DNA from 3 places in the Methylocystis sp. S23 genome. Region 2 is predicted to be linked to each of the others. Evidence: predicted binding sites of a transcription regulator. Region 2 holds the regulator's gene; each other region holds the start of a gene.
What was found. The regulator PhoB, encoded in region 2, activates phosphate uptake and scavenging genes when phosphate is short. The targets are predictions, from matches to a motif close to TGTCATNNANCTGTCAT.
Positions count from the first base shown of each region.

Region 1: the regulator PhoB is predicted to act here: its motif matches at 2,591-2,607, upstream of ACV7JP_RS16240 (DUF47 domain-containing protein).
Region 3: the regulator PhoB is predicted to act here: its motif matches at 3,826-3,842, upstream of ACV7JP_RS18930 (YdcH family protein).

Region 1 covers NZ_CM134185.1:3,294,157-3,301,620, reverse strand. Annotated here, with positions in the region: gene metC (cystathionine beta-lyase) at 1-344, shown strand, start outside; gene ACV7JP_RS16250 (NUDIX hydrolase) at 421-903, opposite strand; gene ACV7JP_RS16245 (anion permease) at 900-1,898, opposite strand; gene ACV7JP_RS16240 (DUF47 domain-containing protein) at 1,908-2,552, opposite strand; gene ACV7JP_RS16235 (DUF2865 domain-containing protein) at 2,769-3,548, opposite strand; tRNA gene ACV7JP_RS16230 (tRNA-Arg) at 3,568-3,644, opposite strand; tRNA gene ACV7JP_RS16225 (tRNA-Arg) at 3,701-3,777, opposite strand; gene ACV7JP_RS16220 (ETC complex I subunit) at 3,790-4,101, opposite strand; tRNA gene ACV7JP_RS16215 (tRNA-Pro) at 4,348-4,424, opposite strand; gene ACV7JP_RS16210 (DUF192 domain-containing protein) at 4,518-5,000, opposite strand; gene ACV7JP_RS16205 (cold-shock protein) at 5,085-5,660, opposite strand; gene ACV7JP_RS16200 (aspartate aminotransferase family protein) at 6,121-7,464, shown strand, end outside.
Region 2 covers NZ_CM134185.1:1,580,326-1,587,789, reverse strand. Annotated here, with positions in the region: gene pstS (phosphate ABC transporter substrate-binding protein PstS) at 1-919, shown strand, start outside; gene pstC (phosphate ABC transporter permease subunit PstC) at 1,071-2,063, shown strand; gene pstA (phosphate ABC transporter permease PstA) at 2,076-2,918, shown strand; gene pstB (phosphate ABC transporter ATP-binding protein PstB) at 2,915-3,697, shown strand; gene phoU (phosphate signaling complex protein PhoU) at 3,711-4,430, shown strand; gene phoB (phosphate regulon transcriptional regulator PhoB) at 4,427-5,176, shown strand; gene ACV7JP_RS07815 (GcrA family cell cycle regulator) at 5,309-5,848, opposite strand; gene ACV7JP_RS07810 (acetylornithine transaminase) at 6,284-7,464, shown strand, end outside.
Region 3 covers NZ_CM134185.1:3,836,534-3,843,997, reverse strand. Annotated here, with positions in the region: gene ACV7JP_RS18950 (cation:proton antiporter) at 1-1,070, shown strand, start outside; gene ACV7JP_RS18945 (hypothetical protein) at 1,125-1,358, opposite strand; gene ACV7JP_RS18940 (YdcH family protein) at 1,470-1,688, opposite strand; gene ACV7JP_RS18935 (protein adenylyltransferase SelO family protein) at 1,778-3,205, opposite strand; gene ACV7JP_RS18930 (YdcH family protein) at 3,552-3,731, opposite strand; tRNA gene ACV7JP_RS18925 (tRNA-Val) at 4,012-4,086, shown strand; gene chrA (chromate efflux transporter) at 4,321-5,709, shown strand; gene ACV7JP_RS18915 (DUF1259 domain-containing protein) at 5,732-6,613, shown strand; gene ACV7JP_RS18910 (MerR family transcriptional regulator) at 6,623-7,033, opposite strand; gene ACV7JP_RS18905 (mercury transporter MerT) at 7,113-7,464, shown strand, end outside.

The DNA.
Region 1 (7,464 bases), 1.7 Mb from region 2:
CGCGTCCTGAGGTCGCGCGCGTGCTGCATCCTGGCCTGCCCGACCATCCCGACCACGAGCTGTGGAAACGCGATTTCTCCGGCTCTTCGGGCGTGTTCTCGATCATCCTGCAACCTGCCGCCAAGGAGGCGGTTGAGGCCTTTGTGAACGGGCTCGAGCTTTTCGGGATCGGCTTCTCCTGGGGCGGCTATGAGAGCCTCGTCCTGCCCTTCGATTGCACGCCGTACCGCACGGCGACGAAGTGGAAGGCGGAAGGGCCGGCGCTGCGCTTCTCGATCGGACTCGAGGACGTCGAAGATCTAAAGGAGGATCTCGCGGCCGGCTTTGCGCGGCTCGCCGCTTGATCGCGCGGCGTTCAGGGCGGAAACGCCTAAGCGCCGATAACGCGATCGATTCTTCAGAGCGTTCGCAATGCGGGCCTCAGGCCGGGTCGATCGTCCGCGAGACGGCGCTTCCGAAGGCGAGGATCAGCTCCCGCAATTGCGGCTCGTCGACTTGATTGGCCGCGATGGCGTAAGGGAACCAATAGGTGACGCGCTGATTTCGCTCCGGCCATTTCTTGCGCTGGCGCTCCACGCGCAGCGGAAAGACCTCGACGCGGCAATCGACCGCCGCCCCGCCCTGCAGCCTTTTTTCATATTCGAATTCGCCGAGCTTCGCTTTCTCGATCTTGCCCTGCAGGCCCGCCTCCTGCGTCGCCTCGATCGCGGCGACGATATGCGGCTTGCGGCCCTTCATCGGCCAGCCTTTCGGAATGACCCAGCGCTTCGTGTCGCGCGACGTCACGAGGCAGATCTCGACGCCGGTCTCTGCGTCGATCCGCCAGGGCAGCGCCGCATATTGCGTGCGGGGCGCGCCGGACGAAGCGTCTTGTTTCGGGGATTTCGGCGCCTTCTTCTTCATTCGAAGAAACTCGCGCCCGCATAGAAGGCCGCCGCGATGCAGGCCGACATCGGCATGGTGACGACCCAGGCGACGACGATGTCCTTGGCGACGTTCCAGCGCACCGCCGAAACGCGCCGGGCCGCGCCCACGCCGACAATGGCGCCGGTGATCGTATGCGTCGTCGAAACGGGAATGCCAAAGCCCGTCGCAAGAAAGAGCGTGATGGCGCCGCCCGTTTCGGCGCAGAAGCCCTGCATGGGCGTCAGCCGCGTGATCTTCGAGCCCATTGTGCGCACGATTCGCCACCCGCCCAGAAGCGTCCCCAGCCCCATCGCTGCCTGGCATGTCAGCACCACCCAGAACGGCACGTGGAATTCACCGCCCAAGGCGCCATGGGAATAGAGGAGCGCCGCGATGATGCCCATGGTCTTTTGCGCATCATTGCCTCCATGGCCAAGGGAGTAAAGCGAAGCAGAAACAAATTGAAGGGAGCGGAACAGCCTGTCGACGGCGTAAGGAGTCCGGCGCAGGACGGCCCAAGAGACGACGAGCACGAGCAGGAGCGCGAGCAGGAATCCGAGCGCGGGCGAAAGGACGATGGCCGAGCCGGTCTTGATCAAGCCGCTCCAGACCACGGCGCTCATGCCCGCCTTGGCCACGCCAGCCCCGACAAGGCCGCCCACCAGCGCATGCGAGCTGGACGAGGGAATGCCGAGCGCCCAGGTGATGAGGTTCCAGGAAATGGCGCCCATCAGCGCGCCGAAAATCACATTGTCGTCGACGATCTGGGGCGAGACGATGCCCGTGCCGACGGTCTGCGCGACATGCAGGCCGAAGAAGAGGAAAGCCACGAAATTGAAGAAGGCGGCCCAGAACACGGCGTATTGCGGCCGAAGCACGCGGGTCGACACGATGGTCGCGATCGAATTGGCGGCGTCGTGCAGGCCGTTCAGAAAGTCGAACGACAGCGCGACGGCGATAAGGCCGTAAAGGAGAAGCGGGACATCCGCCACGACGCGCTCCTAGACGTGCTCGATGACGATGCCCGTCACCCGGTTGGCGATGTCCTCGAATCCGTCGACGACCTTCTCGAGATGGCCATAGATCTCGGAGCCGACGATAAAGGCCATCGGATCGCTCCCGCGGTGCGCCCGGTACAGCTCCTTGAGCCCCTCGTCGTGAATCGCGTCGGCCTCGTCCTCAATCCGGGTGATCTCTTCGCTGAAGGCGTTGAGCTTGCCGTGATTGGCGCCCATGGCGCGCAGGAGCGGCATGGCGTCGCGCGTCAGCTCCGCCGACTGGACGATAATGTCGCCGATGCGCCGCATCGAGGCGTCGAAGTCGCGCGTCTCATAAAGCTGGGTCGCCTTGGCGGTCTGGTGCATCTGGTCGATCGTGTCGTCCATCGCGGTGATGAGCTCGCGTATGTCGCTGCGATCGAATGGCGTGATGAAGGTGCGGCGCACGGCGAGCAGCGTATCCCGCGTGATTTCGTCGGCCGCATGCTCCTGACGGCGGATTTCCTGACGACAGTCGGCGACGCCCTCCCCGCCGTCGAGCATGCGCCGCAGGGCCCGCGCTCCCGCGACGAGAGTCTCGCCGTGACGTTCGAAAAGGTCGAAAAAGCGCTCCTCCTTCGGCATGAGCGCCTGGAACCAGGACAACATCTACGGCCTCCGCCTCTTTAAAAATCGCGCCGACCCACTGTCACAAAACTGTCACAAATGGACTCGAGGGCTAGTAGCCAAGGCGGAGCGGTCATGTAAAGCGCAAAATGCGTGCGCGGGATTGCGCCGTGGCTGGGGCGGAATCGCCAAATTGCGGAAAAGGCGGTCGATTCCCAAACTAAAAGAGCCGCGCCTCGCGAAAAAACGGCCTTCGTTCTAATGCGTGCTGCCTGTCCGGTCTTCCTTGCTCGCGTCAATGGCGGCCGGCGGCGGGCTGGGCGGCGTCTCGCTCATGGCCGGCTTGACGCTCGCCGCCCGGCGCAGCATCGCGCGCAGCCGGTCCCGCAGATTCGACGACATGAAAGAGGCGTTGCTGAGCGGCACGAATTTGGCGCCGCTATAGACGAAGGCGCCGTTGTCCTCCACCACGACGTCGCCCGATTGCAGCGTCGGGTCGCTGCGCGCGGTCTTCTCGAAAAAGGCCTGCGAGGAGCGCGGATCGTTGCAGGCGCAACTGCTATTGGCCCTGTCGCGGAAGGCGAAGGCGACCGGCAACGCCGAATAGCGCTGGCCCTTATAGTTGCGCGCCGACTCGATCGTCGAGCCGTCGTAGATTTCCATCGGCGCCGAGGGACAGGCGAGTTCGCAGGATTGCTGCCGCGTGGCCCTGGTCGATTTGATGAGCGGAAAATAATAGCCGTCGCAGGTTCGCACGCAGAAGCCGCCCGCGGTCGGCTCGGACGAGAAGCCGGTCCCGGGCTTGCCGAAGCGCAACTCGCCGACCGCGCCTTTCACGCGCCGGCCCGCCGCCGAATCGCGGCGCGCGCGGGGCGGCGCCATTTGCGGCGGCGCGGGAGTCGGATCGGGTCCGAAAAGGAATTCGAGCAGCCCGCCCTCGGCCCGCCCCGGCTCCGGCGCAAATAAAAGACCGAGCGCCAGAAGCGCCGCTAAGCCAGTCGCCAACGCCCGGTCGAGCCGCATCTTCGCCGTTCCCATTCCCTCGTCTGCGTCGCTTTGGCGACCCCGGCAGGACTCGAACCTGCGACCCACTGCTTCGAAGGCAGTTGCTCTATCCGGCTGAGCTACGGAGCCATCCCGGCTCTTCGGCCGCCGATGGTTGGAAGGTTGTTATCAAAATATGTCGATTCTGGCGACCCCGGCAGGATTCGAACCTGCGACCTACTGCTTAGAAGGCAGTTGCTCTATCCAGCTGAGCTACGGGGCCACGAATCTCCGTTCAGTGCGTCCACAAACCGATGCGGCTCGTTTTGAAATTGTCCGAATAGGAAGCGATCCGGCGCGAGGACGCATTGGGCTTCGGCTCATCGACGCGATAGGGAAGGCCCTCACGCTCGGCATAGGCCACGGCCTCTTCCTTCGTGGCGAAGCGCAGCCGGATCTGCTGCTTCATGTCGCCCGAGCTGGTCCAGCCCATCAGCGGCTCGATGGAGCGCGGCGTCTCGGGATCGAAATCCAGCCGCCAAGGCTTGGCCGGCCCCGGACCCGACTGAGTCACGCTCGGCGATTGACGATAGATGCGAGCCGTCATTTCAACCTCTTGCCTCTCTCGGAGCGGCGGCGAAGCCGCGTCGGTCCCGATCGCCTCGCCTGAGGCTCGAACCCTCGCTCCCCTTCGTAAGCAGCCAAATGCAATTTGCAACCTGATCTTTTCAGTTTGATGGCCTCGCGGCCCCGCCGCGCTCCCGGCTTTCGAATTCGCGCCAAAGGCCGGTACCTTGATCCAACGCCGTAAGCAAGCTTGCAAGCCAACTATGTCGGGAATTCGGGAAGGCGCTGGTCGGGGCAGCAGGATTCGAACCTGCGACCTGAAGTACCCAAAACTTCCGCGCTACCAGGCTGCGCTATACCCCGCCGGATTCGGGGCGCGCCGCGGCGGCCCCCACCCTGCTCTTCCGCTACCACGCGGCGCTCCGCCTCACAAGGCGAGGCCGCGCGCCGTCCCGGCTATCGCCTGACGGCCGGATGACGCACCTCGTCTCCCGGCTTGAGGCCGATCTTGCCCGCCGTGCCCGCATTGAGCTCGATGACCGCGTAAGCGGGACCCTCGGACGAGATCGTCGCCTCGGACAATGGAACCGTCTCGGCGGCCACCGCCGTCACCATGCCGCGCCGCGACACGAAGATCATGTCCAGCGGAATATAGGTGTTCTTCATCCACATCATGATCGGCCCCTCTTCATGGAAGACGAAGAGCATGCCCTGATCCGCCGGCATGTGCCTGCGATACATGAGTCCCTTGGCGCGCTCGGCCGGCGTGTCCGCCACTTCGACGCGGAACTCGTGCGACCCCGTCGCGGTGACGAATTCGAGGCGCTGAAGCGGCGCCTCCGCGCGCGCGCCGGGGCCGGCGAGGATCGGCGCGGCCAAAACGATCAGCGCCGTAAGAAGTCCCGGAAAATTGAGAGATGAGCAAAGCCGACGTCCCATGCGCCCTCCGAAGGCTTCCAACGCGTCCGCTATAAAAGGCCGGAGGTTCGCAAGGTCAATGCGGCGCGTCTCGTCGGCAAAATCTCAGTGCGAGGCGCTCTTGGCCTCGAGCGGGCGCACTTCCGCGGCCATGAGGCCCTTGGGACCGTCGCCATAACGCACGAGCACGCTGTCGCCTGGCTTGAGCTCCGCCATGCCGTAGCGGCGCACCGTCTCCATGTGAAGGAAGATGTCTTCCGTCCCCTCGCCGCGCGTAAGAAAGCCGAAACCCTTCACGCGATTGAACCATTTCACGATCGCGATCTCATAGCCGCTGGTCGGCTTGATCTGGACATGGGTGCGTCCGGCGGAAGACTGCGCCGGATGCACGGCCGTCGAATCGTCCATGGCGATGACGCGGAAGACCTGCATGCCCTTTGCGCGCCGCTGCGCCTCGCAGACCACGCGCGCGCCCTCGAAGGCGGTTTGCAGGCCGCTGCGGCGCAAAATCGTCACGTGGAGCAGAATGTCCGGCGAACCGTCGTCGGGAACGACGAAGCCGTATCCCTTCGCGACGTCGAACCATTTGATGCGTCCGGCTACCTCGATGAGTTCGAGGCCTTCTTCGCTCTCGGCGGACACGGCGTCTAACTCGTCCTGAAATGTCACCTTCGCTCCCAACCGACCAACTCCCCAGTGCTGATCCAGAGCATTCGACCGGCGCAGACAGCGAGCTTATAAAACTCTCGAATCGCTGCGTGGCAAATGAATCGCTAACGAGAGGATAACATCGCCTGCCGTTCATCCAACCAGAGATTTCGACCATCGACGCGAATGCCTGTGGATACGCGCGGCGCGGGCGCCGCCGCCCCCGCCGCTTTCCGGGCCGCCGTCGCCCGGCGGCTTAAAACGAATTGAATTATATGGCGCGATCCCGCCTTCCGGCCGCCGCGCGACAACGCGTCGCGGCGGCCCAGGCGCGAGCGCAGCAATCGCGCCGCGAAACTTCGCTCGGCCTGGCTCGGTTTACCAGGATTTGACAAATTCCGCGCCGCGCGCAATCGAGAAAAGCGCGGACTTGTCTTGGCCGGAGGCGCGGCACGAGAGACCCGCGCCCAACGCCACCTTCCGGAGCCGTCGCATGACTGATCTGTCGACTGCGCAATCGAGCGTTTCCGCTGCGCGAGGCGGCGCGGGCGCCGCCTCTCCTTACGACCTCGCGGCGATGGTTTCGGCGCGCGAGAGCGAGCGCTTCTCCCTTCATTCGAAATATCTCAACGAGATGTGGGTGCGCGTTCTCAAGACGATCGGCTACGACGTCGGCTTCACGCGCGGCCTCGGGCCTTATCTGTGGGACCGCAAGGGCGATCGCTATCTCGACCTCTTGAGCGGCTGGGGCGTCTTCGCCGTCGGCCGCAACCATCCGGCGGTGCGCGACGCGCTCGTCGGCGTGATCGACGGCGAGTTCGCCAATCTCGTGCAGCTCGACGTCTCGACTCTCGCCGGCGTCCTCGCGGAGAAGCTGATCGAGCGCGCGCCCTATCTCGAAAAGGTCTTCTTCGCCAATTCCGGCGCCGAATCGATCGAGGCGGCGATCAAATTTGCGCGCGCGGCGACGGGGCGTCCCGGCGTTCTGCATTGCTCCCATTCCTTCCACGGCCTCACTTACGGCGCGCTGTCGATGAACGGGGACGAGATCTTCCGGAAGGGCTTCGGGCCGCTGCTGCCGGACGCGAGGGAGATTCCCTTCAACGACCTGCCCGCCCTCGAAGCGGCGCTCGCCTCGCGCGAGATCGCGGCCTTCTTCGTCGAGCCGATCCAGGGCAAGGGCGTCAACATGCCCGACGACGACTATCTCGCCGGCGCCCAGCTTCTATGCCGCAAATACGGCGCGCTCTTCGTCGCCGACGAAATCCAGACGGGCCTCGGCCGCACGGGCGGATTCTTCGCGATCGACCATTACCGGGGCGTCGAGCCCGACATGGTCGTCGTCGCCAAGGCGCTTTCGGGCGGCCATGTTCCCGTCGGCGCCGTGCTCACGCGCAAATGGGTCTTCGACAAGGTCTTCGACCGCATGGACCGCGCCGTCGTGCACGGTTCGACCTTCAGCAAGAACGATCTCGCAATGGCGGCGGGCGTCGCGACGCTCGAAGTGATCAAGAACGAGCGCGTGGTGGAGAACGCGGCGGCGAAGGGCGAGCGCCTGCTTGCGTCCTTCCGCAAGATGGCCGACCGCTACGAGCTCGTCTCCGACGTGCGCGGCAAGGGCCTCATGATCGGCGTCGAATTCGGCCCTCCGAAATCGCTCATGCTGAAAGCCACCTGGAACCTGCTGGAGACCGCGAACTCCGGACTCTTCGGGCAGCTCATCTGCATCCCGCTCTTCAAGGACCATAAGGTCCTCACGCAGGTGGCGGGCCACGCCAATCCGACGATCAAGCTCCTGCCGGCGCTCACCCTGAGCGACGCCGATTGCGACTGGATC
Region 2 (7,464 bases):
ATGGGCGGAGACTTATAAGAAGGAGACCGGCAACGGCCTCAACTATCAGTCGATCGGCTCCGGCGGCGGCATCAAGCAGATCAAAGCCCGCACCGTGACTTTCGGCGCGACCGACCAGCCGCTGAAGGCCGAGGATCTCGAGGCGGCCAATCTCATCCAATGGCCGCAGGTCATTGGCGGCATCGTGCCGGTCATCAATCTCGAGGGTGTCAATCCGGGCGATCTCGTCCTCGACGGCCCGACGCTCGCCAAGATCTTCCTCGGCGAGATCAAGAGCTGGGACGACGCCGCCATCAAGAAGCTGAACCCGAAGGCGAAGCTCGCCGCGACCCCGATCGTCGTCGTCCATCGTTCGGACGGCTCCGGCACGACCTTCAACTTCACCAATTATCTTTCCAAGGTCTCCGAGGACTGGAAGAGCAAGGTCGGCGAGAATTCGGCCGTGGAATGGCCGGCCGGCATCGGCGCCAAGGGCAATGAGGGCGTGGCCAACAACGTCGCCAACACCAAGGGCGCGATCGGCTATGTGGAATATGCCTACGCCAAGCAGAACAAGCTGACGCACACCAAGCTCGTCAACGCCGCCGGCAAGGTCGTCGCGCCGGGCATTGAGAGCTTCCAGTCGGCCGCCGCCAGCGCCGATTGGGCGAAGTCGCCGGGCTTCTACCAGATCATCACCAATGAGCCGGGCGCCAAGTCCTGGCCGATCTCGGCCGCGACCTTCATCCTCCTTCCCAAGGACTCGAAGGACGAGGCGGCCGCGACGGAAGCGCTGAAATTCTTCGGCTGGGCCTTCGCCAACGGCGCGAAGCAGGCCGAGGAGCTCGATTACATCCCCATGCCCAAGCCCGTCGTCGAGCTCATCAAGAAGAGCTGGGCGAATGTGAAGGGCGCCGACGGCAAGCCGCTGGCGAAATAAGCCGCGCCGCCGCATTCGCGGCGCAGGCCAAGGCGGTTTAGGAATGAGCCGTCTTAATGAAAACGGGCGCCGGTTCGCGACGAACCGGCGCCGGGAGCTCCAAATGACGACGACCGAGCCATCGCGGCGGGAATCCAGTGAGGCGATGAAAATGTCTGATGCAATAATGGAAGGCGTCGCCATGTCTCCTGCGACGACAGCCGACCGCGCAAAGGCGCTCTCGGGCATCGCGCTGTTCGACCGCATCTTCCATCAGATCACGCGCGCAGCGGCCATCATCGTTCTCATCATACTGGGCGGCGTCATCGTTTCGCTGATCCACGGCTCGCTGCCGGCCGTCAAGGCCTTCGGCGTCGGCTTCCTCTTCTCGCAGGCCTGGAACCCGGTCACCGACAATTTCGGCGCCATGCCGGCGATCTACGGCACGATCGTCACCTCGATCATCGCCATGCTGATCGCCGTTCCCGTCGGGCTCGGCGTCGCGACCTTCCTCACCGAGCTCTGCCCCCATCCGCTGCGCCGGCCGATCGGCATCGCCATCGAATTGCTCGCCGGCATCCCGTCCATCATCTACGGCATTTGGGGCCTCTTCGTCTTTGCGCCCTTCGTGCAGACCTATGTGCAGCCGGGGCTGATCTCGCTCTTCAGCGACGTGCCGGTGCTGTCGGCGCTCTTCGCCGGACCGCCCTACGGCATCGGCATGCTGACGGCGGGCTTCATCCTCGCCATCATGGTGCTGCCCTTCATCGCCTCCATCTCGCGCGACGTTTTCGAGACCGTCCCGCCGGTTCTCAAGGAGGCGGCGACGGGCATCGGCTGCACGACATGGGAGATGATGCGCTTCGTCGTGCTCCCCTATACGCGCGTCGGCGTGATCGGAGGCGTCATGCTCGGCCTCGGCCGCGCGCTCGGCGAGACCATGGCCGTCACCTTCGTCATCGGAAACGCCCACAAGGTCTCGGCTTCGGTGCTCGCGCCCGGCACGACGATCTCCGCGACCATCGCCAATGAATTCACCGAGGCGGTCGGCGACCTCTACACCTCGGCGCTGATCGAGCTCGGCCTCATCCTGTTCGTCATCACCTTCATCGTCCTCGCGATCGCGCGCTACATGCTGATGCGCATCGAGCGGAAATCGGCATAAGGGAGGCGCGTCATGTCGCTTTACGCCACGCGCCGCCGGCGCAATTCATTCGCGACCGGCCTTGCCTGGGGCGCGGCGGTCTTCGGCCTGTCCTGGCTTCTTCTGATCCTGCTCGCGCTGCTCTATGAAGGCGTCCGCGGATTGTCGCCCGACGTCTTCACGCAGATGACGCCGCCGCCGGGCAGCCAGGGCGGCCTGCTGAACGCCATCGCCGGCTCGCTCGTCATGACGGCGATCGGCGTCGCCATCGGGACGCCGCTCGGCATGCTCGCCGGCACCTACATGGCCGAATATGGGCGCTACACCAAGCTCGCCGTCGTCGTTCGCTTCATCAACGACATTCTGCTCAGCGCGCCGTCGATCGTGATCGGCCTCTTCGTCTACACGATCCTGGTGCATCCCATGGGGCATTTCTCGGGCGTGTCGGGCGCGGTGGCGCTTTCGCTTCTCGTCGTGCCGGTCGTGCTGCGCACGACGGAGGACATGCTGCTGCTCGTGCCCGGCTCGCTGCGGGAGGCGGCGGCGGCGCTCGGCGCGCCGCGCGCGCATGTCATCTCGCGCGTCGCCTATCGCGCGGCGAAGGCGGGTCTCGTGACCGGCGTGCTTCTCGCGGTCGCCCGCGTCTCGGGCGAAACGGCGCCGCTCCTGTTCACCGCGCTCAACAACCAGTTCTGGAGCACGGACCTCAACGCGCCGATGGCGAGCCTTCCGGTTGTCATCTTCCAGTTCGCATTGTCGCCCTACAAGGACTGGCAGCAGCTCGCTTGGACCGGCGCGCTGCTCATCACGATCGCCGTTCTCGCCCTGTCTGTCACAGCCCGCGCCCTGAGCGCCGGCCGGAGAAACGCAAAATGAACGCCCCCGCTCAGGTGAAGGAACCCGCAACCAAGGTCTCGGTGCGGAGCCTGGACTTCTATTACGGCGCCACGCGATCGCTGAAATCCATCTCGCTGCCGCTGCACGCCAACAAGGTCACCGCCTTCATCGGTCCGTCCGGCTGCGGCAAATCCACCTTGCTGCGCGTGCTGAACCGCATGTACGATCTCTATCCCGGCCAGCGCGCCGAGGGCGAGGTCCTGCTCGACGGCGAGAACATTCTCGATCCGGCGATCGACCTCAACGCGCTGCGCGCCCGCATCGGCATGATCTTCCAGAAGCCGACGCCCTTCCCGATGTCGATCTACGAGAACATCGCCTTCGGCATTCGCCTCTATGAAAAGCTGTCGCGCGCCGACATGGACGCCCGCGTCGAGCAGGCGCTGCGCGGCGCGGCGCTGTGGGACGAGGTGAAGGACAAGCTGCAGGCGAGCGGCCTCGGCCTTTCCGGCGGCCAGCAGCAGCGCCTGTGCATCGCGCGCAGCGTCGCGGTGCAGCCGGAGGTCATGCTGTTCGACGAACCCTGCTCGGCGCTCGATCCGATCTCCACGGCGAAGGTCGAGGAGCTCATCGAGGAGCTCGCCGCGCAATACACCATCGCCATCGTGACGCATAACATGCAGCAGGCGGTGCGCGTCTCCGACTACACCGCCTTCATGTATCTCGGCGAGCTCGTCGAGTTCGGCGACACGGACGAGGTCTTCAACAAGCCTCGCGAGAAGCGCACGCAGGACTATATTACCGGCCGCTTCGGCTGAGGAAGGACGTTCCATGAGCGAACATACCGTCAAATCCTACGATCGCGATCTCGAAGCGCTGGGACGTCGCATTTCCGAGATGGGCGGCGTCGCGGAGAAAATGCTCGCCGAGGCGATGGAGGCCCTGTCCGGCCTCGACGTCGAGCTCGCCAAGCGCGTCGTCGCGAGCGATACGCGCCTCGACGCGCTTCAGCGCGAGATCGAGGAGAACGCCGTGATGACGATCGCGCGGCGTCAGCCGCTCGCGATCGATCTGCGCGAATGCATCGCCGCGATCCGCATTTCGGGCGACATTGAGCGCATCGGCGATCTCGCCAAGAATGTCGCCAAGCGCACGCTCAAGATCGCGACGGAAGCGCGTTTGCCGCGCGCCATCGTCGGACTGAAGTCCATGCATGAAATCGCGGCGACGCAGCTCAAGGACGCGCTCGACGCCTATGCCGAGCGCGACGTCGAGCGCGCCCGCGCCGTATGGGAAAACGACGCCGATCTCGACGCGCTGGAAGACTCGGTGTTCCGCGACCTCCTCACCTTCATGATGGAGGATCCGCGCAACATCTCCTTCTGCACGCATCTCCTGTTCTGCTCGAAAAATCTCGAACGCATCGGCGATCACACGACGAATATTTCCGAAACCATCGTCTATCTCGTGACCGGCGAAGCCATGCCGATGGAGCGGCCGAAGGCGAGGCCCTGCACTTTGGGGAGCGGCGAAGGCGAACCCACGCAATGAACGAGACCGCATCGAGCCAACCCGTCATCCGCGAGGGCAAGAGCGACCGCGCGCCGCGCATCCTCGTCGTCGAGGACGAAATCCCGCTTGCGACGCTCCTTGTCTACAATCTCGAGGCCGAGGGCTATCAGGTCGAACATGTCGACCATGGCGACGAGGCGGAGCTGCGCATCGCGGAGTCGCCGCCGGACCTCGTCCTGCTGGACTGGATGCTGCCCGGGGTCTCGGGCCTCGAAATCTGCCGCCGGCTGCGGGCGCGCGACGTCGCGCGCGACATGCCGATCATCATGCTGACCGCGCGCGGCGAGGAGGCCGAGCGCGTGCGCGGGCTTTCGGTCGGCGCCGACGATTATGTGGTGAAGCCCTTCTCGACGCCGGAGCTGATGGCGCGCGTGCGGGCGCTTCTCCGCCGGGCGCGACCGGAGCGCGTCGCCTCGAAGCTCACGCTCGGCGATATCGACCTCGACCGTGAGACGCGCCGCGTGCGCCGGGGAGGCCGCGAGATCCATCTGGGACCGACGGAATTCCGCCTTCTCGAATATTTCATGGAGAAGCCCGGCCGCGTCTTCACCCGCGCGCAACTGCTCGACAGCGTCTGGGGCATGTCCGCCGAGATCGACGAGCGCACCGTCGACGTCCATGTCGGGCGCCTGCGCAAGGCGCTCATCCGGGGGCGGGAGAAGGATCCGATCCGCACCGTGCGCGGTTCGGGCTACTCCTTCGACGAGACCTTCGGCCGCGATTGATCGCGCGCGCCATGATCTCGGTCTGGATCATATCGCAGGGCCGCCATCCGCAGCGTGGATCATGAGCCAAGCCCCCTCGCCCCGTCTTTGCGAGAGGGTTGGGGTGAGGGGCGAAGCCGCATTATGCGCGGATCACGCGTAGCGCGGCGCCTTGAGCTGCTCGCGCGCGCGGCGGCGGTCTTGCGCCGGCTGATAGGCGATGCGCGCGTGATGGGCGCAATAGGGACCGCCGCCGATCGGCGATTTGCCGCCGCAGAAACGGAACTCGGGCGTCGTCGGATCGCCCATGGGCCAGCGGCACATCGACTCGCGCAGCTCCATCAGCGTCACCCGCTCGGACATCGGAATGACGACCTCCTCCTCGGGATTGGCGCGGGCGACGACCACCGTCTGCGGCGCGAAGGCGAGCGCGACATTGCCGTGCACGGCGTGGCCGCCGCGCGGCGCGGGAGCGGCCGCGACGGCGGTCGTCGCCGCGCGCGGCGCCTTGGCGGCGCGGGGCCGCGGCGCGCTCGCCGTCTTGGCGCGCTCGGCCAGGCCGAGACGGTGGATCTTGCCGATGACGGCGTTGCGCGTGATGCCGGGACCCAGTTCGGCGGCCACCTGACTCGCGCTGAGGCCGTCGCTCCAAAGTTTACGCAACAGCTCGACGCGTTCATCGGTCCAAGACATGTTTGATCTCCAAGCGGCCGGTTCGAGCGTGGATTTTCAAGGAATCCTTCATCGTTCGCTGCGCCGGCGTGAACCAGCGGCGATGCGACGCGCACCGAAACACGAGAAGCGCCATACGGGAGAAACGCGCCCGATCCGGCGAGAAAACTAACGCATTCTTTTGAATCACGGGCGCGAGTCGCTGGCAAGCAAAACGGGGCGTTCTCAACAGGGTTTGTGCGCGCTTTCCCCCGCAACTGTTGCCCGGGCGACTCACCGCGTGGCGATTTTCAAGCAAAACTGAGGCCTTGGCGGGAACGGCGCGCCGCCGCGCGCCTCTGTTAACATTTGACCCGATGCGCCCGCGCGCTTAAAATCCGCCTTCAAATTGCCGCCCCGCCAAAGGGCGGCGCTTTGTTTTTTGGGCGGCGTCGCGGCGCCCACTGGGCTTGGAGCATGATTTTGACTTCTGCGCTCTATCCGACCTATGCGCGGGCCGACATCGTCTTCACGCGGGGCGAAGGCGCATGGCTCTTCGCCGAGAATGGCGACCGCTATCTCGATTTCGCCTCCGGCGTCGCCGTTCTCTCGCTCGGACACGGCCATCCGCATCTCGTCGCCACGCTGAAGGCCGCGGCGGAAAATCCGTGGCACGTCTCCAATCTCTATCGCATACCGGCGGCCGAGGCCCTGGCCCGGCGCCTGGCCGAATCCACTTTCGCCGACGTCGTCTTCTTTGGGAACTCCGGCGCGGAAGCGGTGGAATGCGCCATCAAGACGGCGCGCAAATATCACGCCGCCAACGGCCAGCCCGAGCGCTATCGTCTCGTCACCTTCGACGGCGCCTTTCACGGGCGGACGCTCGCCACCATCGCCGCCGGCGGCAACGCGAAATATCTCGAGGGCTTCGGTCCGCCCATGACGGGCTTCGACCAGGTTCCCTTCGCCGATCTCGACGCCGTCGAAGCCGCGATCACGGAGGAGACGGCGGGCGTTCTGCTCGAGCCCGTGCAGGGCGAGGGCGGGCTGCGCGTCTTCCCGAAGGACTTTCTCGTCGAGCTGCGCAAGCTTTGCGACGCGCGCGGCCTGCTTCTGGTCCTGGACGAAGTGCAATGCGGCGTCGGCCGCACCGGCAAATTCCTCGCCTGCGAGCATGCCGGGATCGCGCCCGACGTCGTCGCGCTCGCCAAGGGGCTCGGCGGCGGCTTTCCCATCGGCGCCTGCCTGGCCACGAGCGAGGCGGCGAAGGGCATGACGCTCGGCGCGCATGGCTCGACCTTCGGCGGCAATCCGCTGGCGACCGCCGTGGGCGGCGCCGTGCTCGACGTCGTTTTGGCCGAGGGCTTCATGCCGCGCGTGGCCGCGCTCGGCGGCGTGCTGCGCCAGCGTCTCGCCGAGCTCGAAGACCGCTATCCCGGCGTCATCGAGGCCGTGCGGGGCGAGGGCCTGATGTTCGGCGTCAAGACGCGCGCGCCCAATGGCGACTTCGCCAATGCGGCGCGCGCGGAAGGTCTGCTGACGGTGCTCGCCGGCGATAATGTCGTGCGCCTGCTGCCGCCGCTGATCATCGACGAGAGCCATATTTCCGAGGCCTTTTCGCGCCTCGACCGGGCCTGCGCGCGTCTCGCGGCGCCCGC
Region 3 (7,464 bases), 1.7 Mb from region 2:
TCGGCCCGCATCTGACGCATGAGTTCATCTTCGATCTCATCCTGCCGCCGCTTCTGTTCGAAGCGGCTTTGGCGCTCTCCTGGAAAGAATTGCTGCGCGACTCCGTTCCGCTGCTGACGCTCGCGGGCGTCGGCACGGTCGTCTCCGCCGCGGTCGTCGCTTACGCCTGCGTCGCGCTGCTCGGCTGGCCCTTGCCTTCGGCGCTCGTCTTCGGCTCGCTCATCGCCGCGACCGATCCTGTCGCGATCATCGCCATGTTCAAGGACAACGGGGTCAAAGGCCGCCTGCGCCTCCTCGTCGAGAGCGAAAGCCTGCTCAATGACGGCGCGGCGGCGGTGCTGTTCGTGATGGCGCTGGCCTGGGCCGAAAGCCATGGCGCGGGGCAGGGCGCAGGCGAGATCATGCTCACCCTCGCGCGCATCGTGCTGGGCGGCGTGGCGATCGGCGCGCTTGTGGGCGGCGCGGCGATCATCATCGCCATGGGCACGGCCGAGCATCTCGTCGAAGTGGCGCTCACCACCATCGCCGCCTTCGGCTCGTTTCTATTCGCCGAGCATTTTCACTTCTCCGGCGTGCTCGCCTGCGTGACGGCCGGGCTGATGATGGGCAATCTCGGCCTGCTGCGCGAGGACGACCGCAGCTATCTGAGCGAACGCGGCCGCGAATTCGTGCATGGCTTCTGGGAATATGCTGCTTTTCTGGCGAACTCCATGGTGTTTCTGATGATCGGCGTCGACGTGGCCTCGACGCCCTTCGCGGAATATGGATTCGCGCTCGTTTTCGCCGTCATCGCGATCACGCTCGCCGCGCGCGCCGCCGCCGTCTATCCGCTGAGCGCGCTGTTTCTTCCGACGCGCTGGCGGATCAGCTTCGGCGAGCAACATGTGCTGTGGTGGGGCGGCCTGCGCGGGGCGCTCGGCCTCGCGCTCGCTCTGTCGTTGCCCGAAAGCCTGCCGATGCGCGACGTCGTGGTCGTCGCGACCTTCGGCGTCGTGGCCTTTTCCATCGTGGCCCAGGGGCTGACCATGCCCCTGCTGATGCGCGCCCTCGGCTTTACGCCAAGGAGCTGAGCGGCGGAAAGCGCCATGCCGCCATCGGGCGGAGCCGCCCAATCGCGGAGCGCGCTATCGGTGGAAGGCGTAGATCCGGACGATGGCGAGCGCCACGGAGAGCATGGCGAGCACGGCCAGCGTCGCCGTCACCTTTAGGAAAAGAAAAGAGAAAATCGGCGCCCTGTCGCGCTCGCCGACGATCTGGACCCCGGCGACCTGCCGCGGGCGGCGGCCATAAGCGTCGGCCTTGGAGGCCCTGGGGTAGCTTTCAAAGGAATCTTTGATTGAAAGACCGAGACGAGGCATGGCTTGGCTTTCCCGAATATTGACCGATGACGGATCGCATCCGTCCCGAATGGGGACAGTGGACCGGCCGACGGTCACGGGCTTCAAGCCGCGTGCCCTTTTAAGAGATTGTCAGGCGATGATGTCGGGCGTGAGCTGGTCTTCGAGGAAGACGATGCGGTCGCGCAGGACGAGCTTGCGCTTCTTGAGGCGCTGGATCTGAAGCTGATCCGGCGCGCCGACCGCGATCAGCGCGTCGATTGCGGCCTCGAGATCGTGATGCTCCAGCCGCAGCCGCTCCAATTCGGCCCTGATCGCGTCTTGCTCGGCGTCGTCGGGATTGTCGTTCATTGCCGTCAAAACTCGCCCCGCCGCAGGCTCGCAGAATCGTATGAGGCATTATCGCGCCGCACATAAGAGCCGTTCAAGGGGAAAACGCCTCACAAGGGGGCGAAACCATAAGCCTCGCGCATCTCCTTGATCTGCGCGATTTTCGCCTGCAGCGCGGACCAGTCGTCCTTCTCGGCGATCGGCGCCCAGATGGCCTCGACCTCGTCGATGAGCATGGCGCAGGGCGCGGGGCGCCGGAAATAGGGATGGTCGAGCCGCGCCGCCTCCGTCGTCTCGTGCTCGGCGAGCGCCGCGCGGACGGGCGCGAATTCCGGCGTCTCGTAAAAGGGCGCCGAGGGACTCGCCTTGGCGCGCGCTTCGCTCGCCAGCCCGCCGCGCCAGTCGAAGAAAGTCTGCTCGAAGGGCGCGCGCGTCGCCATCAGAAAATCGGTGAAGGCCTTGGAGAGGCGCGCGTCGGCCTCGTCGCCGGCCGAGGCGAGGGCCAGGCGGCGGAGCAGGGCGGCGCGGAATTCCCGCTGGATCAGCGCCGCGAAGTCGTCGAGCGTCTTCTGAGCCGCCTCGAGCCCGGTGAGATGCAGCAGGCATTCGGCGAGCCGCGCGAGATTCCAGGCGAGCGCCGGCGGTTGGCGCCCGAAGGAATAGAGCCCGCCTTCGTCGAAATAGGCGGCGGTGAATTTCGGGTCATAAGACGGCGCGAAGCGCCAGGGACCGTAGTCGAAGCTCTCGCCGGTGACGTTGATATTGTCGGAATTCAGCACGCCATGGACGAAACCCGCCGACATATAGCCGGCGCCGAGCCTTGCGACGCGGGCGCAGACCTCCGCGAGGAAGGCGCGCGCCTTGGCCTGGCCGGAGAGACCGTCGAGCGCCGGGAAATAGTGGCTGCAGACATAGTCCAGGAGCCGCGCGATGGCCGGCTTGTCGTCGTGAAAGGCGAGGCGCTGGAAGGTGCCGATGCGGATATGCGAATGCGAGAGCCGGACCAGCACGCCGGAGCGGGTGGGCGAGGGCTCGTCGCCGCGCGTCAGCGCCTCGCCCGTCTCGATGAGGCTGAACGTCTTGGAGGTGTCGACGCCGAGCGCCTCCAGCATCTCGGTCGCGAGAATTTCGCGCACGCCGCCCTTGAGCGTGAGGCGCCCGTCGCCGCGCCGCGACCAGGGCGTCTGCCCGCTGCCCTTGGTCCCGAGGTCGAGCAGGCGCCCGTCGGCGGCGTCGCGCAACTGCGCGAAGAGAAAGCCGCGTCCGTCGCCGAGTTCGGCGTTGTAAACGCGGAACTGATGACCGTGATAGCGCAAGGCGAGCGGATGCGGCAGGCCGCCGGGCAGGGGCTCGAACCGACCGAAATGCCCGACCCACTCCTCATCGGTGAGCCCATCGAGCCCGACCCGCGCCGCCCAGCGCTGGTTGCGGAAGCGCAGGATCGTCTCGGGGAATTTCGCGGCGTCGACGCGGTCGAAAAAGGGTTCGCCCAGCGTCTCGTGCAGGGTCTCGGGACGGTAGACGGCGGTCACGGGCATGGGCTGGTCTCGTCGGGGCGGGCGCCGTGGGGGAGCAAGGCCCGCGCCAGAACATATGGCGGTCTTTGGCGTCCGCCTATGACGGGCGCCGCGGATTCGCGCGGCGGCGTCCCCGCGCGCTCAATCCCCCTGCCCCTCAAAGGGCGGCGGGCGGCGGCTTTACGATCGAAGCGGCCGGCAGGGGCAGGATGGCGAGCGGGGAGCCCGGAGCCACTGCGGCGATCATGCGCTCTGAAGATAAAGCTTCCACGCTTCTTTGCGTTGGAAAGAATCGCCTGAAAAAGAAAGGGGCGGAAAGTGCTTCCGCCCAACATCTCGACGGGTTCCGTCTAATCGTCCGGCCGCGTCAATGTCGCGTTTCGCTGATCGCCAATTTGGCGAGCTCGTCCTTGATCTGCAGCTTCTTGCGCTTCAGCTCGATGATTTTCGCCTCGTCGGCGTTGGGGTGGAGCTGTTCTTTCTCGATTTCCTTCTTGAGCGCCTCGTGGCGGCGTTGGAGTTCGACGATATGGCCCTGTAAGGACATGCGAAACCTCCTTTTTCGTCTCTCCTCCAGAAGAGGAGCGCACGGTGAAGCATGCCACAACAAATGGCGGCCGCAAGGCGTGAAATGACGCGGGCGTCACAAATCTTTCGTCCGGCGGAAGGAAAATATTTACGTTTTGTCAATCTGTGCGGGACTTAGGCGCGCGCCCGCGCGGATTGCCGCAGGCGAAAAAATTTCGCGACAAAGCCGCTTGCGCGCTGCCGCGTCCGACACTATACACACGCCACCCGAGCCGCCGCCACGGCGGAACCCCGGAAGGGGGCGCGTAGCTCAGCGGGAGAGCACTACGTTGACATCGTAGGGGTCACAGGTTCAATCCCTGTCGCGCCCACCATCTAAATCAAGCACTCCCGGAACAGAATGCTCGTCGCGGCCCGTCCTTCTGCTGCGTCGCCTCGCCAAACGCCTGTCGAGCGGGACGGCGGCGCGGCCGTCCGGAGGCTCCGCGAACAAGCAGGCGGCTTGACTTCCGCGGCAAAAAGCCATCTTCTCGCCCTCATGGGGAAGCGATCTCCCCACGAGGCGACATGCCCAAGAATCGCGTCCGGTTTTCCACCAAGGGCGCATCATGTCGTCATACAGCTCGATCTCTCCCGACAAAGCCGCCGCCCGCGATCACGGCGTGTCGCTGGCGCAAGCTGCCCGTGTTTGGGCGCGCGTCGCCTTGCTGAGCTTCGGCGGGCCGGCGGGACAGATCGCGGCGATGCACCGGATCATCGTCGATGAAATGAAATGGCTGTCGGAAAGCCGCTTCCTGCACGCCCTCAACTACTGCATGCTGCTGCCAGGCCCTGAAGCGCAGCAGCTCGCCGCCTATATCGGCTGGCTGATGCACCGCACTGTCGGCGGCCTCATCGCGGGCGGGCTATTTATTCTCCCCGGCGCCGTCTCGATCATGGCGCTCAGCGTCATCTATGCGCTCTGGGGAAATGCGGGAATCGTCTCCGGCCTGTTCTTCGGGCTGAAGGCGGCGGTTCTCGCCATTGTCGTCGAGGCGGTCGTCCGGATCGGCAAGCGCGGCCTCAAGACGCCGCGGATGCGCCTTCTGGCCGCCGCGTCCTTTGTCGGCATTTTCTTTTTCGCCGCGCCGTTCCCCGTCATCATACTGGCGGCGGCGCTGATAGGATATGTCGGCGCGGCGAGAGGGAGTCCCGCCTTCGCGACGGCCGGACAGGGGCCGGCGCATGAGGACGGCGAGAGCCTGCTCGGCCACGACACGCCCGCTCATGCGAGGCCCTCAGCAAAAGGGGCGCTGCGCGTCGGTCTGATCTGGCTCGCGGTCTGGCTGACTCCCGTCGGCGCGATTCTCATTATCGCCGGACCCGGCGACGTCTTCTCGCAGATCGCCGTGTTCTTCAGCAAAATGGCGGTCGTGACCTTCGGCGGAGCCTATGCGGCTCTCGCCTATGTCGCGCAGCGGGCGGTCGACAGCTATCACTGGCTCTCGCCTGCGGAAATGCTCGACGGCCTCGGCATGGCTGAAACGACGCCGGGCCCCCTCATCATGGTCTTGCAGTTCGTGGGTTTCATGGCGGCGTTCCGCTCGCCGGGCGGCCTGCCGCCGCTCCTTGCCGGCGCGCTTGGCGGCCTTCTCGCGATCTGGGTCACCTTCGCGCCGTGCTTTCTCTGGATATTCGTCGGCGCGCCCTACATCGAAAAAGTCCGCGCCAATAAGGCTCTGTCCGGCGCGCTGGCCGCCATCGCCGCCGCTGTGGTCGGCGTTATCCTGAATCTCGCCGTCTGGTTTGGCGTCCACGCCATCTTTCGTGAGACCGTCGCCGTCGACGCCTATGGGCTCTCCCTCGACGCGCCGGTTCTCGCAAGCGTGGACTTCCGAAGCTTGGCTCTCTCGGTCGCCGCCGCGATTGCGATCTTCAGGTTTCGGGTCGGGATTCTCCAGACCCTGGCGGGCTCTTGCGTGGCGGGGATAAGCCTGTTCCTCGCCGGGGCGCTCTAACATGCAGCAGAAAGGACAATTCATGAAAACGGCGTTCGGCACTTTTGCCGCAGCTGCGCTGCTTTTTTCCGCTCCGGCCGCTGTCGCGGAAACGGATTGGCCGCTAGTCGACGCCGCGATCGGCAAAAAGCCCGTAATATCGGGAGCCGTGCACAGATACGGCCTGCCGCGCGGCGATCTTCGCGTGACGGTCGACGGGGTCGGCGTCCGGCCGGGTCTCGCCCTCGGCGGCTGGATCGCCTTCGAGCCGAGCGGGCGCGAGGCGGCGATGATGATGGGCGACTTGGTCCTGACCGAGAACGAGGTCAACCCGGTCATGCGGTCGCTGCTCGCCAACGGGATCGAGGTGACGGCCGTCCACAACCACCTTCTGCGCGCAAGCCCCGCGACCTTCTACATGCATGTCGGCGGGCATGGCGATCCGGTGAGACTGGCCAAAGCCGTCCGGGAAGCCCTGGCTGAAACGAAAACGCCTTTCGAGGCTTCCGTCGCCGAAACGCCGAAGCTCGGCTTCGACGCCGCGCAAGTCGAGGAAGTCCTCGGATTCCAGGGCAAGAACAATGGCGGCGTCTATCAGTTCAGCATTCCGAGGGCCAACCAGTTGAAGGCCGGCGGCGCTGTGGTGGCCCCGGCGATGGGCGTCGCGAACGCCGTCAACTTCCAGTCCACGGGCGACGGCAAGGCGGCGATCGCCGGGGACTTCGTCGCCGAGGCGAGAGAAGTCGGGCCCTTGCTGAAGGCGCTTCAATCGAACGGCGTCGAGGTGACGGCGTTGCACAACCACATGCTCGATGACGAGCCGAGACTGTTCTTCGTGCATTTCTGGGCGAACGACGACGCCGTGAAGCTGGCGCGCGCGCTGCGGGCGGGCCTCGACGCCGTGCATGTCGCGGCTAGAAGCTGACGCGCCCGATCATGTCTCCTGTAGCTCCCCGAGCATGTCGAGCACAGGACATGACGGAGCCGCCTCGTCGGCGCATCGGGCGACGGTCTCGGCCAAGAGACGCTCCAATCTGGCGAGATCGGCGAGCTTCGCCCGCACCTCGTCGAGATGCGTCCGCGCAATCCCGTTCGCCTCCGCGCAGGAGGCGCGGGACGGTTCGGCGAGCGCAAGCAGGGCGCGGATGTCCCCGATGCTGAATCCGAGCTCTCGCGCCCGGCGGATAAAGGCCAGCCGCCGCACGTGTCCCGCCTCATAGGCGCGATGGCCGCTCGTTGTTCGCGCGGGCGGCGGCATGAGCTTGATGCGCTCGTAATAGCGCACCGTTTCGAGATTGACGCCCGCCGCCGCCGCCAATTTTCCGATGGTCAAAACGCCGCGCATGATGGCGCCCGATTTTCCGCTTGAACCCGTAGCCCCTACGGGGCGCATGGTAGCCCGATCCGCAGAGGAAAGGCGAGCCATGACGATCAACCACGCAGCACATGAGGCGCCGCAAGCCGTCGCGCCGCCCGATTTCACGCCCGCCGCGCCAAGATGGTTGGCGGCCGCCGGGCTGGCGGCCGGCCTCGGCGCGGTGGTCGCGTCTTCATGCTGCGTCATCCCGCTGGGGCTCGCCGCCCTGGGAGCGGGCGCGGGCGCCCTCGGCGGCCTCGAGGCGGTCGCCGCGTGGCGCATTCCGCTTCTGTCTGTCGCCGCCTTCGCTATCGTCGCGGGGTGGGTCGCGTGGCGGCGACAGCGGCCGGCCGCTTGCGCGCCCGGTTCGGCCTGCGCTTTGGCGGAGCGGTCATGGGCGACGCCGGCGCTGCTTCTGT